Linked DNA regions of Colwellia sp. M166. The protein of the gene in region 2 interacts with the protein of the main gene of each other region in a pairwise test. Links are inferred from orthologs where the notes say so. Each region holds a gene or a part of one and is shown on either strand. Other genes may lie near its edges.

Region 1 (8,334 bases), 950 kb from region 2 along the record:
TTCTGATACCGCCAAATGGACGCATAGTATCAACTTCTTGCCAGTTAACCATTTTGCCATGCACTGATTGCTTTAAGTCAGCAAGCAGTGAATCAATGAAATATAATCCAGGTTCGATAGTGAAAACTTGATTGCTTTCAATGATACGTGATGTCCGTAAAAAAGCGTGTTGCTCAGGAGTATTAACATGAGTACCACGTTCGTCAGCCATAAAGCCACCAACATCATGGACTTGTAAACCTAAATGATGCCCTAAACCATGCGGAAAGAAAGTTGAAATAATGCCACTATCTACTGCAGTATCAACATCAACATTAATAAAATTAAACTCTTTTAGTACCTTACCTATCTCGCGATATGATGCAATGTGCAGATCAACGTAACTAAGCCCTGGCTTTAAACCATCAACCGCATTTAGCATTAAGCTGTCCATGCGAGCGATTAACTCTGCAAAACGATCGCGCTTAAAGGAATAAGTACGCGTGATATCTGAGGCATAACCATGAAAATTAGCACCCGCATCTAATAAAAATGACCGGTGTGCTTGTGGCACCTCGCGATCTAACGCGGTGTAATGTAATATCGACGTGTTTTCATTCAAGGCGACAATATTGCCATAAGGTGTTTCACTTTCAACATGCTGTGTCGCTTTAAGGTAAGCATGTTGAATATCATATTCTGAGGCGCCATCAAAAAAGGCCGCCTTTGCTGCTTTATGGCCCTTAACCGCAATGGCATTAGAACGGCGCATGCATTCTTGCTCATATGATGTTTTATAAGCACGATGGAAGTGTAAATAGTTGATCAATGGCTCAGGATTGATATGCTCAAAGCCTAAGGCTTTTGCGACTTCGATATGAGCACCGATATAAGCAAAGGCCTTTTTATCGTAAGGCAATAACTTATCAACCTCACTTGCCTTAGAGAGAATTTTAATATCGAAAAAATCACTCCAGTAGCTACCGGCTAATTCAATAACTTTATGCCAAAAATCAACTGGTTGGTAATAAATAAGTGTTGGCTTATCGCGGCCATTTACTAATAACCAACAATTAGGAATATCAACTAAAGGTAACCATGCTTTAAAGTGTGGATTAACACGAAATGGGTAGCTATTATCGTCTAAAAAAGCCTTGATCTCTTGACCAGAATGAATGACTAAGCCTTGAAGATTTTCTCTTGTTAATACAGCTTTGGTTCTTTTTTGTAATTCAGCAACATGAGCTGGATAGTGACTCGCTAGTGTATTCATCTGGTAACTCTCTAAATTTCTTGTTGTTTTAATTATACCGCGTTTAGTGCGATATGATAATGCTTATACCTATGATACTTCAACATACTGTTTCAGAGCTATCATGGCTATATATGCGCTATTCATTTATATTCATCGCAATGATCTGATCAAATAACGAAACTGTTTGCCCTACTTTATGTTGATATATTTGTTGATACGCGAGAACACTTTTGACGTATTCTCGTGTTTCTTTAAACGGAATAGTCTCGATCCAAACATCTGCAGGTAGCGATTCAGCCCCCTTTAACCAAGTTTTTACTCGATAAGGACCGGCATTATAAGCTGCGGTAGCAAGCACAGGGTTACCATCATGACGATCCAATAAGTTTCGTAAATATTTAGTCCCTAGCTTGATATTATTTTTAGCATCGAGTAAATACCGATTAGACACTGTTTTACGTGCTAACTGCTTTGCCGTACCTGGCATTATTTGCATTAAGCCTTTAGCCCCTGCAGAGGAATTAGCATCTGACATGAACGAACTTTCTCGCCGAGCAATAGCAAACGCCCATGCTGAATTGATTTTTTCATTGCCAGCGTAATGTTTAATCTCATTTTCAAAGCCTAATGGAAAGCGTAAATTAACATCATCAAGATAGCCAACCTTAGCTAAGGTAAATATAGCTCTGTCATACCAATGCATCTCATTAGCAATTTTAGAAGCAACTAACTTGTCTCGCTTATTGAGTTTCGATAACCAATAGTTCCATTCTTGACGCGCATGATGAAATCGGCCAATAGCAAACAACTCAAAGGCTCTTTTCGCTTCAGGGCTTTTAATAATCAACGCTTTTTCATCAGCACTAACATCAAGCGGTATGTTCTGAAAGTTAGCTGGCTTATTTAAATAGCTGGCGGCTAAAAAACCATAATAATGCCGGCTTTGTGCCAGTTCACTTAATAGTTTATTGCCAGTTTCTAGCGCTCCGGTTGCCAATAAACTTCTACTATACCAATAACGCCACTTTAGGCTTTTTTGTGCTATTTCAGGTAATTTTAACAGCTTAGTTTTAATATTTTGCCAATTTTGATCTCGTAATGCGTCTGTTATATACCACTGTGTTAAATTACTATTAAAATCTTTATCATCAACTTGTGCTAACCACCCTGCCGCATCTAAATGATTTTTACTGGCCAATGCTAAAGCAAACTTCAAGGTGATTTGTTGTTGCTGTTGTTTTGTAAATGGTAATAGTGTCTTAGCTAAAGCATAACTATCAAGTGCTTGTTGAGGTGCACGCCATATCAAACGCTTTAAACCGTAAGCAACAATTTCAGCTTCTCTTGGAGTTTTGTTTTTAAATTTTGTTAAACGTTTAACGTAGGACGGATCACGACGTACTTTATGCCAAAGCTCAGCTAAATACTGCTCATTTTTTGGTAATAGCATGGTTAAATAAGGAATTAAAGTATGCTTACCACCATCTGCGGCTAACACGATACGTTGCCAGATAATATCATTGGTTCGATAACCCGCTTGTTGCCATTTTTTAAATAGCGGATCACAAACTTTAGGTTGAGACTTACCAACCAGCCACAGTGGTGTCACTTTTGGCAAGATACTTGAAGCTGCTACTCCCGATTTCAATTGAAATAAGTAATATTGACAGGTTAACTCAACGTTATTGGTTACTTTGTAAAAGCGTTGAAAAAGTACCGGTTTGTTACGTTTAGCTAAATAATTTAACCATTTTTTTCTTAATGGCCAATCCAGTGGTGTGCCTTCATACTTGTTTAAGTAGTCATTAATTTCTGACGCAGACGACAAGTTGATTTTTGTCATTAAACGCTTCTGATCCAAATAAGGCTGAAGTGGGTAGTAGTGCAGTTGGTTGTATAAATTTTGATAAGTTGCAGAGCCACTATTCCACACTTGCTTTTCGGCTTGCAAAAAGGTTTTCCTTTGCAAGTTTTCATCATTAGCAAAACTTGCTGTACTTGCCAATAGTGTACTTAATAAAATGCTTTTGAGAAATCGGAAACTACCTAACGGCATTGGATGGCCTTGGGAAAATAAGCGTAGCTCAATTATTCACTCCTAACGTAACAAAGCAAGTCTAATCACCATATTTATCCGCTTAATTTTAAATAGTAACGCTGAATCTCAACCATATTAGTTAAAATTATTTTTGAATTATTCATTATTACCAATAATATTATGGTTGCGTCATTGTAAATAGGCTTTAAACTTGGCGGCAGTATATATTGCTTAGCAAGGTTAGAAATGACAACCAAGACACTTCCAGACACTGACCATCAATTAGATGCAATAGGACTACGCTGTCCAGAGCCGGTGATGATGATACGACAAAAAATCCGTCAGATTGCCGCCGGTGAAACGCTATTAGTTAGCACTGATGACCCATCAACGACAAGAGATATCCCCAGTTTTTGTCGCTTTATGGAACATCAGCTTATTGCCCAACAAGCAACCAACAAACCTTTTCAATATGTTATTAAAAAAGGCATGGCTTAACCAAGCGTTAGTTAAGTATCATTAAAACTTTATAAACTTGGTATTACTGCTATTCCCCTAGCTTTCCCTCTAATAAAAAAGGAATGCCTAAGCCTTCCTTTTTGTCATGTTCATATAAGTTATTTTTTATAATAAAATGGCTAGCACCGTATTATTGCAACTGGTATTTATTGCAATAATGATATATCGGCAATAGCAAAGAAGCTATTACGAATTTCACTGAGCAAAGTTAAACGGTTAGTTTTAATGGCTTCATCGTCTGCCATCACCATAACATTATCGAAAAAGTTATCAATTGGTTGCTTTAATGTCGCTAATTCAGCAAGTGCATTTTGATAATCTTTATCTACCATTAATGGCGCTACTTTCACTTTTACTTTTGCAAAACTTTCAGCAAGCTCTTGTTCAGCAGCTTCAGATGCTAATTCTTGTTTAAATTCAGAATATAACTCACCTTTAAACTTCACTAGAATATTACCTACACGCTTGTTAGCTGCTGCTAACGTTGTTGATTCAGCTAACGTTTTAAAGTGAGTTACGGCGTGAATACGTTTGTCAAAATCTAAAGGTTTAGATGGCGCATTAGCTAAAACCGCTTGAATAACATCAATGGCAATTTTTTGATCTTGGTAGTACGCACGATAGCGACCTGAGATAAAATCTAAAACTTGTTTAGCCACATCGTCATTAGATAATTTATCTTGATATAACTCGACACTTTTCGCAATGAGTTCAGCAATATCAAGATTCAGTTGCTTTTCAATAATAATACGGATCAAGCCAATAGCCGCACGGCGAAGTGCAAACGGGTCTTTATCGCCTTTTGGTGGTTGGTTAATACCAAATATTCCCACTAAAGAATCAACTTTATCTGCGATAGCTACCGCACAACCAATAGTTTGCTCAGGTAATGCATCACCCGCATAACGTGGACGATATTGATCTTCTAACGCTTGCGCAACAGCCGCGGGTTCACCATCATGTTGAGCATAGTATTTACCCATGGTGCCTTGTACTTGTGGAAACTCAAGCACCATATCCGACATCAGATCAGTTTTACTTAACAAACCGGCACGGTAAGCCAGTGCTTTATCATCACCCGTTTTCTCAGCAACGAATTCACTTAAGCTGGCAATACGTTCTGATTTTGCTTTTACTGTTCCCAATTGTTTTTGGAATAAAACTGATTCTAAACTGACCAACCTAGACTCAAGTGTTTGTTTTTTATCTGTTTTAAAGAAAAATTCAGCATCAGCTAAACGTGGACGAATTACCTTCTCATTGCCCTTAATAACTTGGCTTGGGTCTTTACTAGCGATATTTGAAACAAAAATGAATTTATTCAATAACTTACCGTCAACACTGGTGACCGGAAAGTATTTTTGATGATCTTTCATTGAATATATTAATGGTTCTGCTGGCACATTAAGAAACTCCTCGTCAAAGCTCCCTACTAAGACAACAGGCCATTCTACCAATGAAGTCACTTCATCAAGTAACTCTTCATCAGGTAAGGCAATGCCGCCAATTTCTTCAGCTGCTAAATTAATTTGCTCTAGAATGGTTTTTTTACGTTCTTGATAATCAACCACAACATAGGCATCACGTAAGATTTTTTCGTAATTATCAGCATGATTAATAGTGACTAAGCCATCATGATGAAAACGATGTCCAGTAACAACATTATTGGAATTTACATTGAGTGTTTCACCAGCAATAATTTTTTCGCCGTAAAGCATAGTCAGTGTATGCACTGGGCGGATGAACTGCGTTCTGCCTGAACCCCAACGCATAGGTTTAGGCACTGGCAATTTAGCTACCGCCTGGTTAACCATATCAGGAATCAACAGCTCAATGTGCTTACCTTGCTCTACCGTTTTATGTAGCAGCCATTCACCTTTATCCGTAACCAAACGCTCAGCATCTGCGACGGTAATGCCATTTGAACGAGCCCAACCTTCTGCAGCTTTACTTGCATTACCTTCGGCGTCAAATGCTACATTAACAGCAGGCCCACGTTTCTCGATGGCTTTATCAGCTTGACTAGCAACCAAACCATCAACTTTAACTGCTAAACGTCTTGGTGTCGCATACCAATGGATATCAGCATAAGAAAGCTTAGCTGCGTCCAATTGGGCTTTAATTTGTTGATGAAAAGTCATTGCTAAAGTTTTTAACGATTTGGGTGGTAACTCTTCAGTACCCAATTCTATTAATAGTGTTTGAGTAGTCATTATGCTTGCCCCTCTGCTGAAGTGCCTTTGGCATCGTTATTCTTACAAAGAGGGAAACCAAGCTCTTCGCGTTTTGCATAATAAGCTTGTGCACATGCTTTAGATAACGTTCTGACACGTAAAATATAACGTTGACGTTCTGTCACTGAAATAGCGTGACGAGCATCGAGTAAGTTAAAAGCATGCGAGGCTTTCATAACCTGTTCATATGCAGGTAATGCTAAACCTGCTTCAATAAGCTTTTGACTAACCACTTCGCATTGGTCAAAAGTTTTGAAAAGATCGGCAACATCAGCATGTTCAAAGTTATAAGTTGATTGTTCGACTTCATTTTGGTGGAATACATCACCATAAAGTACTTTACCCATAGGGCCATCAGTCCAGACTAGATCATAGATACTATCGACGTTCTGAATATACATAGCTAAGCGTTCTAGACCGTATGTAATTTCACCAGTAACAGGTGCACACTCAATTCCACCGACTTGTTGAAAGTAAGTAAACTGGCTAACTTCCATACCGTTTAACCAGATTTCCCATCCAAGACCCCAGGCACCTAAAGTTGGTGATTCCCAGTTATCTTCTACAAAGCGAATATCATGTACTAGCGGGTCTATGCCCATCTCTTTTAGTGAGTCTAAATATAATTCTTGAATGTTATCCGGTGATGGCTTAAGCATTACTTGAAACTGATAGTAATGTTGTAGACGATTAGGATTTTCGCCGTAGCGGCCATCGGTAGGACGACGACATGGCTGAACATATGCACTACTCATTGGCTCTGGACCAATAGAGCGCAAAAATGTCATTGGATGGAATGTACCAGCCCCTACTTCTAAATCTAATGGCTGAACTATGACACAGCCTTGACGTGACCAATAATCTTGCAACTGCAATATTAGTCCTTGAAAGGTCTTTACATTAAACGTACTCATAACAATCCGATTCTATGGTTATAGTGTGATAAATAAGGCTAATTATACCGTTTGTCGCTTTATTAGCCTAGTGCCCTTGCTTAGATGTTTAGAGTTTATCACTCAAAAATACAAGGTTAGAAACAAAAAATGCCCGATTTGATGATCGGGCATTGTTATCTTTAAATTTTAAAAGCTAAACATCTAAGTTAGCCACTTTAAGCGCATTCTCTTCAATGAAGTGTCGGCGTGGTTCTACATGATCACCCATTAAGGTAGTAAACAATTGATCGGCAGCAATAGCATCTTCAATAGTTACTTGTAGCATTCTACGTGTTTCAGGATCCATGGTTGTTTCCCATAGTTGACTAGGATTCATTTCACCTAGACCTTTATAACGTTGAATATATTGACCACGTTTTGATTCTGCCATTAACCAATTTAAAGCTTCTTCAAACTCAGTGATAGGTTTAATTTTTTCGCCACGCTTAACATAAGCACCTTCTTCCATTAAACCATTTACCGCTTTATTTAAATTTTGAATATTTTCAAATTCTTTCGAATCAAAAAATTCATAGTCACAGTCATAAACGGTATCAATACCATGTTTACGTACATTAAAACTTGGGTAATAAACATTACGCTCTTGGTCTTGCTTAACTTCTACCGTGTAAATAGAACCATTACCATCTTGATCTGATAATTGCTTAAGAAGATTAGCAGTCCAAGTTTCTACTTTATCTTTATTTTTAAAGTCTTCAGTAGAAATAACATCACCGTAGATCATCTTCTCTAAAATATCAGCAGGGATCAAACGAGACACACGTTTAATAGTTTCGTGAGTTTTACGGAACTGTTTAACTAATTTCTCTAGAGATAAGCCTGATATTGCTGGTGCTGATTCATTGACATGTACTTCAGCATTTTCTAAAGCAAGTGTCGTTAAGTACTCAGTTAAGCCTTCATCATCTTTAATATAACGTTCTTGCTTACCTTTCTTCACTTTATAAAGTGGTGGTTGAGCAATATAGATGTAACCACGTTCCATTATTTCAGGCATTTGACGATAGAAAAATGTCAGTAATAATGTTCGGATATGAGAACCATCGACATCAGCATCGGTCATGATGATAATGCTATGATAACGAAGTTTATCTGGATTATATTCGTCGCGACCAATACCACAACCTAACGCAGTAATTAGCGTACCAACTTCTTGTGAAGATATCATTTTATCAAAACGCGCTTTTTCTACGTTAAGAATTTTACCTTTCAATGGCAAGATGGCTTGGTTTTTACGATTTCGTCCCTGCTTGGCTGAACCACCAGCAGAGTCTCCTTCGACAATATATAGTTCAGAAAGTGCAGGATCTTTTTCTTGGCAATCAGCTAATTTACCTGGTAAACCAGCGATAT
Region 2 (8,390 bases):
AGTCGTCTAGCAACTGCTCTTCGAGTTTATCCAACTCAACATGTAGTTTTTGATAAAACTTAAGTTTTCTTAGATTATCACAAGCCAGATTATTGGATTCAGACGTGTTATCAGCTAATTGAGTTTGCAGCTGACTAAATAACTGTTGGAATTCGGCTTCAAACACCTCAGAAACCTCAAACACTGCAGAATCTATATCATCAGCATCCTTAACTTCCGCTAGCATTTCTCGCAACTCCATTTGACGCATTAAAAAGCTGACATCGCCAAATGATGCTTGTTCACTAGGCATATCAACGCCACGCAATTCTAAGAGATATTGCGCACGTTTTAACGGATTTTTTAATGTTTGATATGCGTCATTAATTAGCGTAGATTTCTTTACCGCTAGCATTTGCTCTTGGCTTGATGCATGAGCAAAGCGATCAGGGTGCACTTTTTTCTGTAATGTTTGATAAAGTGTTGAAAGCCTAGTTAAATCAATAGTAAACTGAATTTCTAAACCAAATAATTGAAAATAATTCACAACAACTCCAGTGAAACTAATCACTCATTAAACATTAAAACTTTCACCACAACCACATTCGCCTTTAGCGTTTGGGTTGGTAAATTTAAAGCCTTCGTTCAAGCCTTCTTTAACAAAATCAAGTTCGATACCATCAAGATAAACTAAGCTTTTACCATCAATAATAATATTACAATCATTAATAGAAAACATGGTGTCATCTTCATTTAGCTCATCAACAAATTCAAGTACATAAGCTAAACCAGAACAACCGGTTGTTTTAATACCTAATCGTAAACCAAGGCCCTTGCCTCGGTTTTCGATAAACGATTTTACCCTGTCAGATGCCGCAGGCGTCATCGTTACACTCATAGCCAACCTCCAGCTTAATCTTGGTGCTTACTACGGTAATCTTCAATTGCCGCTTTAATAGCGTCTTCTGCTAAAATCGAGCAATGAATTTTCACTGGCGGTAATGCAAGCTCTTCTGCAATGGCAGTGTTCTTGATTTCGCCCGCTTCATCAATTGATTTACCTTTAACCCATTCTGTAACCAATGAGCTTGAAGCTATTGCAGAGCCACAACCGTAAGTTTTAAATTTCGCATCTTCGATAATACCGTCAGCTGAAATTTTAAGTTGTAACTTCATCACGTCACCACATGCAGGTGCGCCGACCATACCCGTAGCAACTTGTGGATCGTTTTTATCTAAAGAACCAACGTTGCGTGGATTTTCATAATGATCAATTACTTTTTCGCTATAAGCCATGTTATTTCTCCTAGTGCTCTAGTGAGCAGCCCACTCTATTGAGTCTAAATCGATACCGTCTTTGAACATTTCCCAAAGCGGTGACATGTCACGTAAATGGCCAATTGCCTTTTTAATCAGGTCAATGGCATAGTCAATTTCTTCTTCTGTGGTAAAACGGCCAAAGCTAAAACGAATTGAGCTATGTGCCATTTCATCATTTAAGCCCAAAGCGCGTAAGACATATGACGGCTCTAAACTTGCTGATGTACAGGCTGAGCCTGAAGATACTGCTAAGTCTTTTAATGCCATAATTAATGACTCACCTTCAACAAAGTTGAAGCTAACATTTAAGTTACCTGGGTAACGTTTGTCAAAGTCGCCATTAACGAAAACTTGTTCCATATCGTTTAAGCCAGCCCATAAACGGTCACGCATTTTCACTACGTGTGCTTCGTCTTGTGCTAATTCTTCTTTCGCGATTCTAAAAGCTTCGCCCATACCAACGATTTGGTGCGTTGCTAATGTACCTGAACGCATACCACGTTCATGGCCACCACCGTGAATTTGTGACTCTAAACGCACGCGAGGCTTACGAGAAACGTAAAGTGCGCCAATGCCTTTAGGACCATAAATTTTATGGGCAGAAAACGACATTAAATCAACTTTTAAATGTTGTAAGTCAATATTGATTTTACCGGCACTTTGCGCAGCATCAACATGGAAGATAATTTTGCGTGCACGACACATTTCGCCAATTTCAGCGATGTCTTGAATAACACCAATTTCGTTATTCACGTGCATAATACTAATAAGTACTGTGTCTTCACGAATAGCAGCTTCTAATTTCTTTAAGTCAATTAAGCCATTCTTTTCAGGATCAAGGTAAGTTACCTCAAAGCCTTGACGTTCTAATTCACGACAAGTATCTAATACCGCTTTATGCTCAGTTTTACAGGTAATAATGTGCTTACCTTTTTTACTGTAAAACTTGGCTGCGCCTTTAATAGCTAAGTTATTAGATTCAGTTGCACCTGAGGTGATAACAATTTCACGAGGATCGGCATTAATCAAATCTGCTATTTGATTACGAGCGATATCAACCGCTTCTTCCGCTTGCCAGCCAAATTTGTGTGAACGTGAGGCTGGGTTTCCGTAAAAACCATCAGTGGTCATATATTGCATCATTTTTTCAGCAACACGTTTATCTACAGGTGTAGTCGCTGAATAATCAAAATAAATAGGAAGCTTCATTGGTTAATAATCTCCAATTGAACGGGCAACTAGTGCCAGTCATTCATAATGTTACGGGTGGTAATTAATGTCTCTAACGAGGGTGACTTACGAGCTTTCGCTGTTATTTCATCTTGTCGTTGTGACACTATTTTTACATTTCGTTGCTCGACGAGCTCGGCAAGCGAAATACTCTTTAAAAAATCTTCAATTCTATCGCTTAAATCAGACCATAAATAATGTGTGAGGCATTGCTGACCATCTTGGCAGTTACCTTTACCACCACATTTTGTGGCATTGATACTTTCATCAACGGCGTTAATCACATCAGCAACGGCAATTTGCGCTGAGCACTTACCTAAGCGATAACCTCCGCCTGGTCCACGAACACTATTAACAAGACCATACTTTCTAAGACGTGAGAAAAGTTGCTCTAAATATGATAATGAGATACCTTGGCGCTCAGAAATATCTGCCAAAGGAACAGGCCCAGTTGCGGCATGAATTGCCACATCAAGCATAGCTGTTACTGCATATCGACCTTTAGACGTCAGTTTCATTTATTACCCCTATCAATTTGCTGCGCAATTTTACATATCCTTATAAAATAGTCAACTAAATACCCGAGTGATTTACTCAAGTATTTTACTCGGGTTTATAAATTAGTCAATAAAAAGGCAAAACATAAGTGTTTTTCAATATTTCTACTTATGTTTTGTAGTGAATTAACACCTTTCGCGAGCGAGTGCTTTCAAAAAATTATTTCTAAATATTGCTAAATTGAAGGATCAAAAGACTCAGTTGCGCTTTCGCGACGTTTAGCGGCAGCTTTCTCATCTTCGTCAAACTCACCAACACTTAACTCTGGTAAAGCTTCTTGACAAACTTGACCACCAAGCTGGTTCACTTCTCGACATAAATCAGAGACTTTGTTATCCATTAAGTGCATATGGTCAAGCAAACGACCTATCGCTTTTGCTACCGGGTCTGGATTATCGGTAGCCACGGCATAAGCATCAAAACCGTATTTTTTCGCCACTTTTTCACGATTTTCTGCCGCACCATTATCTTTGTTTGGATTAACAATACGACCTGGAATACCAACGGCTGTGGCATTATCAGGTACATCTTTAACTACCACTGAATTGGAGCCAACCTTACCATGATGACCAATGGTAATAGGTCCTAAAATTTTAGCACCGGCGCCAATAACAACATTATTCATCAGTGTTGGATGGCGTTTGCCCTCCTTCCAGCTGGTGCCACCTAAAGTAACGCCTTGGTATAAAGTTACATCATCACCAATTTCTGCTGTGCCACCAATAACAACGCCCATACCGTGATCAATAAAAAATCGACGACCGATAGTAGCACCAGGATGAATTTCAATACCGGTCAACCAACGCGAGAATGTTGATAAACTACGCGCTAACCACTTCCAATTGCATTTCCACAATTTATGACTCAAACGATGAAACCAAACCGCATGTAAACCTGGGTAATTGGTTAATACTTCAAATACATTACGTGCTGCTGGATCTCGATCAAATACACTATTGATATCTTCTTTCATGCGGCTAAACATACCACTTTCCTTAATTCTCAGTTTTAAGTCGGTGCTTATTCAATTAGCTAAATCACTAACGACTATAATTAATCTGTATTTTTTTCAGTGCTCGATGCTTTGGCAACGCGCTCAACTGAAGCTAAAATACCGCGCATCATTTTTAATTCTTTGACATCAGGTCGGGCGCGATTAAATAAACGACGCAGTTTGGTCATCACTAAACCAGGATGGCTCGGGACAATAAAGCCAGTTGCTTTTAATGCTTCTTCAAAATGTTGATAGAAACGTTCCGTTTCATCTACCACCGGATATTCTTCAGCTTCATTTAATGTAAAAGCCTGTTGTTGGTGTGCTAAAAAGCTAGTTCGAACTTCATAACTTAGGGTTTGTACTGCCATGGCTAAATTCAGTGAGCTATATTCTGGGTTTGCAGGAATTTGTACGTGGAAGTGACATAATTGCAATTCTTCATTGGTTAAACCACTACTCTCGCGACCAAAAACTAACGCCACAGGATATTCTTGTGCTTCAGTGATCAGCTTTTCACCACAACCACGTGGCTCTAACATCGGCCAAGGTAACGTACGTGAACGAGCACTGGTGCCAACCACTAAACCGCAATCAATGATGGCTTCTTCCAGAGTCGCGACAACTTTAGCGTTTTTTAATACATCGGTTGCACCAGCAGCTAATGCCTGTGCTTGACCATTAGGCATTTCAATGGGATCAACTAATACCAGCTCAGTTAAACCCATTGTTTTCATGGCACGAGCAGCTGAACCGATATTACGGCAATCGGAGGTATTAACGAGCACTATACGTACTTTATTTAATAAAGAATCTGACATTATCTTCACTTACTTAATGCGATGGCAACAAATTGAACTTCAAATGCTACCTATCTAGATGGCTAAAATTGTCGATAATGTTAACACAGAACATATCCCTGTACTGAGAAAAAATCACCACTTTAATTTAGTTTTATAGTGTTTATCAATATGGGTTAGCTCTTTTACATATATAAGTAGCCCTAATTACCCTTAAGCAGTGAAAAATAAGCTAAGTTCTCTCTCATCGGTTATAACTTAGCTATGTGAATCACTAAATGAAAAATAAGGTGGTCGCAAATTGATAATTAGTTTGCTATAATTCGCGCGCTCAATTTTAGGGGTTCATCCAAGTATGACTCTTAATGTTGACCTCGTTCTTTTACATAGCTGTTTATGACATTTTACAACATTATAGGGTAGTCGATCATGCATCCGATGCTAAATATTGCCGTGCGCTCTGCGCGTGCTGCGGGCAAAGTAATTCTGCGCGCTTTTGAACAAGTAGATAAGATTGAAATTGAATCTAAGGGTACTAACGATCTCGTTACTAATGTTGATATAAGTGCTGAACTAGCTATTGTTGAAACAATCCAAAAATCTTACCCTAATCACACGATCATTGGTGAAGAGTGTGGATTAATTGAAGGGAAAGACAGCGATTATCAATGGATTATTGACCCGCTTGATGGAACTTCTAACTTTGTTAAAGGTATTCCTCACTTTGCAGTTTCAATTGCTTTAAAAGTGAAAGGAAAATTAGATCAATCAGTGATCTACGATCCTATCCGTGGCGAGCTATTTACTGCAAGTCGTGGTAAAGGTGCACAACTAAACGGTTTTCGTATTCGCGTTAAACAATCAAAAGAACTTAAAGGTTCTATTTTAGCGACAGGCTTTCCTTTCAAACATAAGCAACACACAAATGCTTATTTAGAAATGTTTAAAACTTTGTTCGGTAAAACTTCTGATATGCGTCGTGCTGGCTCTGCTGCACTTGATTTAGCATACGTTGCTGCTGGCCGTGTTGATGGTTACTTTGAAATCGGCTTAAAACCTTGGGATACCGCTGCTGGTGAACTAATGGTTATCGAAGCGGGTGGTTTAGTTACCGATTTTGTTGGCGGTCATAACCACAGCAATTCAGGTAACATTGTGGCAAGTAGCCCACGCTTAGCAAAAGAAATATTGAAAGATATTCGTCCTCATTTAGGTGAAGCTCTAAGCAAATAAAGCTTAATACTTACCGTTAAAAAGCGCCTGAAGGCGCTTTTTTTGTGCCTGAAATATATGAATTTAACGTGAACGTCAGGGGAAAGCACTTAGCTAAGCTTTATATTCCATGGGAGTAATAAATTGATGAACGTGGTAATAAACTCGTTCATCAGAAAATAAAAGCCGATCCTCATCAATTACACAAGCAAAAGGAATTAAGAGGAATTAAGAAGACACTCACCCTAAATTGAAGAAATATAGCTTATGCACTACGCTCAACTAACCAAGCGACTTATTTTAGGTGACTTATGGCCACGCCAAGGAAACAACAAATCAGTCTAGCCGATACGCCTTATTATCATTGCGTTGCACGTTGTGTCCGCCGTGCTTTTTTATGTGGTGAAGATAAATTATCAGGTCAAAGCTATGAGCACCGTCGCGGCTGGGTAGAAGATAAGCTGCACTGTCTCACACAAGTCTTTGCCATAGAATTAAGAAGACACTCACCCTAGAATTAAGAACACAGAATTAAGAAGACACTCACCCTAAATTGAAGAAATATAGCTTATGCACTACGCTCAACTAACCAAGCGACTTATTTTAGGTGAGTTATGGCCACGCCAAGGAAACAACAAATCAGTCTAGCCGATACGCCTTATTATCATTGCACTGCACGTTGTGTTCGACGGGCTTTTTTATGTGGTGAAGATAAATTATCAGGTCAAAGCTATGAGCACCGTCGCGACTGGGTAGAAGATAAGCTGCACTGTCTCACACAAGTCTTTGCCATTGATGTTTGCGCCTATGCGGTGATGAGTAATCATTATCATGTAGTGGTTTTTATTGATGAAGAAAAAGCGCAGCAATGGAGCATGGCGGAAGTACTTGAGCGCTGGCATCGTTTATACAAAGGGACGTTACTGACAAAACAATATTGTCATGGTGATACCTTAGCAAAACCGTTACTTGATATCGTTAAAGCGACTGCCGAGGTTTATCGAAAACGCTTGATGAAAATCAGCTGGTTTATGGGCTACATCAATGAAGGTATTGCTAGAAAGGCTAATCAAGAAGATAACTGCACAGGCCGATTCTGGGAAGGACGATTTAAATCTCAAGCATTATTAGATGAAGCAGCACTGGCGGCTTGTATGGCCTATGTAGATTTAAACCCTATTAGAGCAAAGATAGCCAAAACGCCGGAGAACTCCGCTCACACTAGCGTAAAGCTACGCGGTGAACAGGCAAAGAAAAACCAACAACCCAATACCCTGTTACCTTTTATCGGTAATCCAAGAAAAGATATGCCAAAAGGTTTACCCTTTGAACTTGCCGACTATCTGCAATTAATCGAATTGACCGGTCGCTGTATTAGAGCAGATAAACCTGGCTATATCGACGATAACCAACCCCCTATACTGAGTCGCTTAAATATCAGCGCTGACAACTGGTTAATCATCACCACAGAATTTAGAACACAGTTTCATGGCGCTATTGGTCATGAAGATGCCCTCAGTGATTATTGCGCGCATCAACAGTTAAAACGACGACAGAATTTGAGTCATTGCAACAAACTCTTTGGCTGAAGTTCCCCTCAACCATTAATAAAACAGCTTAAACTTTTAATCAGACGCTATCTGAGAATAACTAGGGCCAAAGTATCAGCGCTAGAGGCTAAATAGAGTAAAAAGCGTGTTTTATTGGTCCTTACTGGTATCAAACAGCAATATTGCGTGTGACTCTAGATAAGTTGTTATTAAATAGCGATATCGGCATCAACGCTAATTTAGAGTGAGTGTCTATTTAATTATTGAATTTGAGTCATTGCAACAAACTCTTTGGCTAAAGTTCCCCTCAACCATTAATAAAACAGCTTAAACTTTTAATCAGACGCTATCTGAGAATAACTAGGGCCAAAGTATCAGCGCTAGAGGCTAAATAGAGTAAAAAAGCGTGTTTTATTGGTCCTTACTGGTATCAAACAGCAATATTGCGCGTGACCCGAGATGAGTTGTTATTAAATAGCAATATCGGCATCAACGCTAATTTAGAGTGAGTGTCTATTTAATTATTAAAATAGAGTAAAAAGCGTGTTTTATTGGTCCTTACTGGTATCAAACAGCAATATTGCGCGTGACTCCAGATGAGTTGTTATTGAATAGCGATATCGGCATCAGCGAAAATTTAGAGTGAGTGTCTGTTTAATTTGTTTAATTTTTATTTAGCGATATCGGCATCAGCGCAAATTTAGAGTGAGTGTCTGTTTAATTTTTAGCTGCCTAACGGCAGCTAAA

What was found.
Region 1: the proteins of FGD67_RS07095 (region 2) and tusA interact in binary tests that used the Escherichia coli proteins (3 or more experiments, as listed by UniProt). The link is inferred for Colwellia sp. M166 from one-to-one orthologs.

The regions. Positions count from the first base shown.
Region 1 is NZ_CP040755.1:2,504,350-2,512,683, reverse strand. What follows is about bases 2,394-5,144. They hold tusA (sulfurtransferase TusA), read left to right. Parts: upstream 2,394-3,518; coding sequence 3,519-3,770; downstream 3,771-5,144. Other genes in these bases: glyS (glycine--tRNA ligase subunit beta), read right to left, coding at 3,938-5,144; FGD67_RS11435 (transglycosylase SLT domain-containing protein), read right to left, coding at 2,394-3,290. Outside these bases: pepQ (Xaa-Pro dipeptidase), read right to left, coding at 1-1,252; more of FGD67_RS11435, read right to left, coding at 1,371-2,393; more of glyS, read right to left, coding at 5,145-6,004; glyQ (glycine--tRNA ligase subunit alpha), read right to left, coding at 6,004-6,939; gyrB (DNA topoisomerase (ATP-hydrolyzing) subunit B), read right to left, coding at 7,115-8,334. UniProt on the Escherichia coli protein: Sulfur carrier protein involved in sulfur trafficking in the cell. Part of a sulfur-relay system required for 2-thiolation during synthesis of 2-thiouridine of the modified wobble base 5-methylaminomethyl-2-thiouridine (mnm(5)s(2)U) in tRNA.
Region 2 is NZ_CP040755.1:1,560,961-1,569,350, forward strand. What follows is about bases 402-3,208. They hold FGD67_RS07095 (IscS subfamily cysteine desulfurase), read right to left. Parts: upstream 2,509-3,208; coding sequence 1,294-2,508; downstream 402-1,293. Other genes in these bases: hscB (co-chaperone HscB), read right to left, coding at 402-526; iscA (iron-sulfur cluster assembly protein IscA), read right to left, coding at 554-877; iscU (Fe-S cluster assembly scaffold IscU), read right to left, coding at 892-1,275; iscR (Fe-S cluster assembly transcriptional regulator IscR), read right to left, coding at 2,538-3,047. In the rest of the region: more of hscB, read right to left, coding at 1-401; cysE (serine O-acetyltransferase), read right to left, coding at 3,263-4,072; tRNA (cytosine(32)/uridine(32)-2'-O)-methyltransferase TrmJ, read right to left, coding at 4,141-4,902; suhB (inositol-1-monophosphatase), read left to right, coding at 5,311-6,114; FGD67_RS07120 (Type I secretion system protein TolC), read left to right, coding at 6,405-6,608; FGD67_RS07125 (transposase), read left to right, coding at 6,708-7,682. UniProt on the Escherichia coli protein: Master enzyme that delivers sulfur to a number of partners involved in Fe-S cluster assembly, tRNA modification or cofactor biosynthesis. Catalyzes the removal of elemental sulfur from cysteine to produce alanine.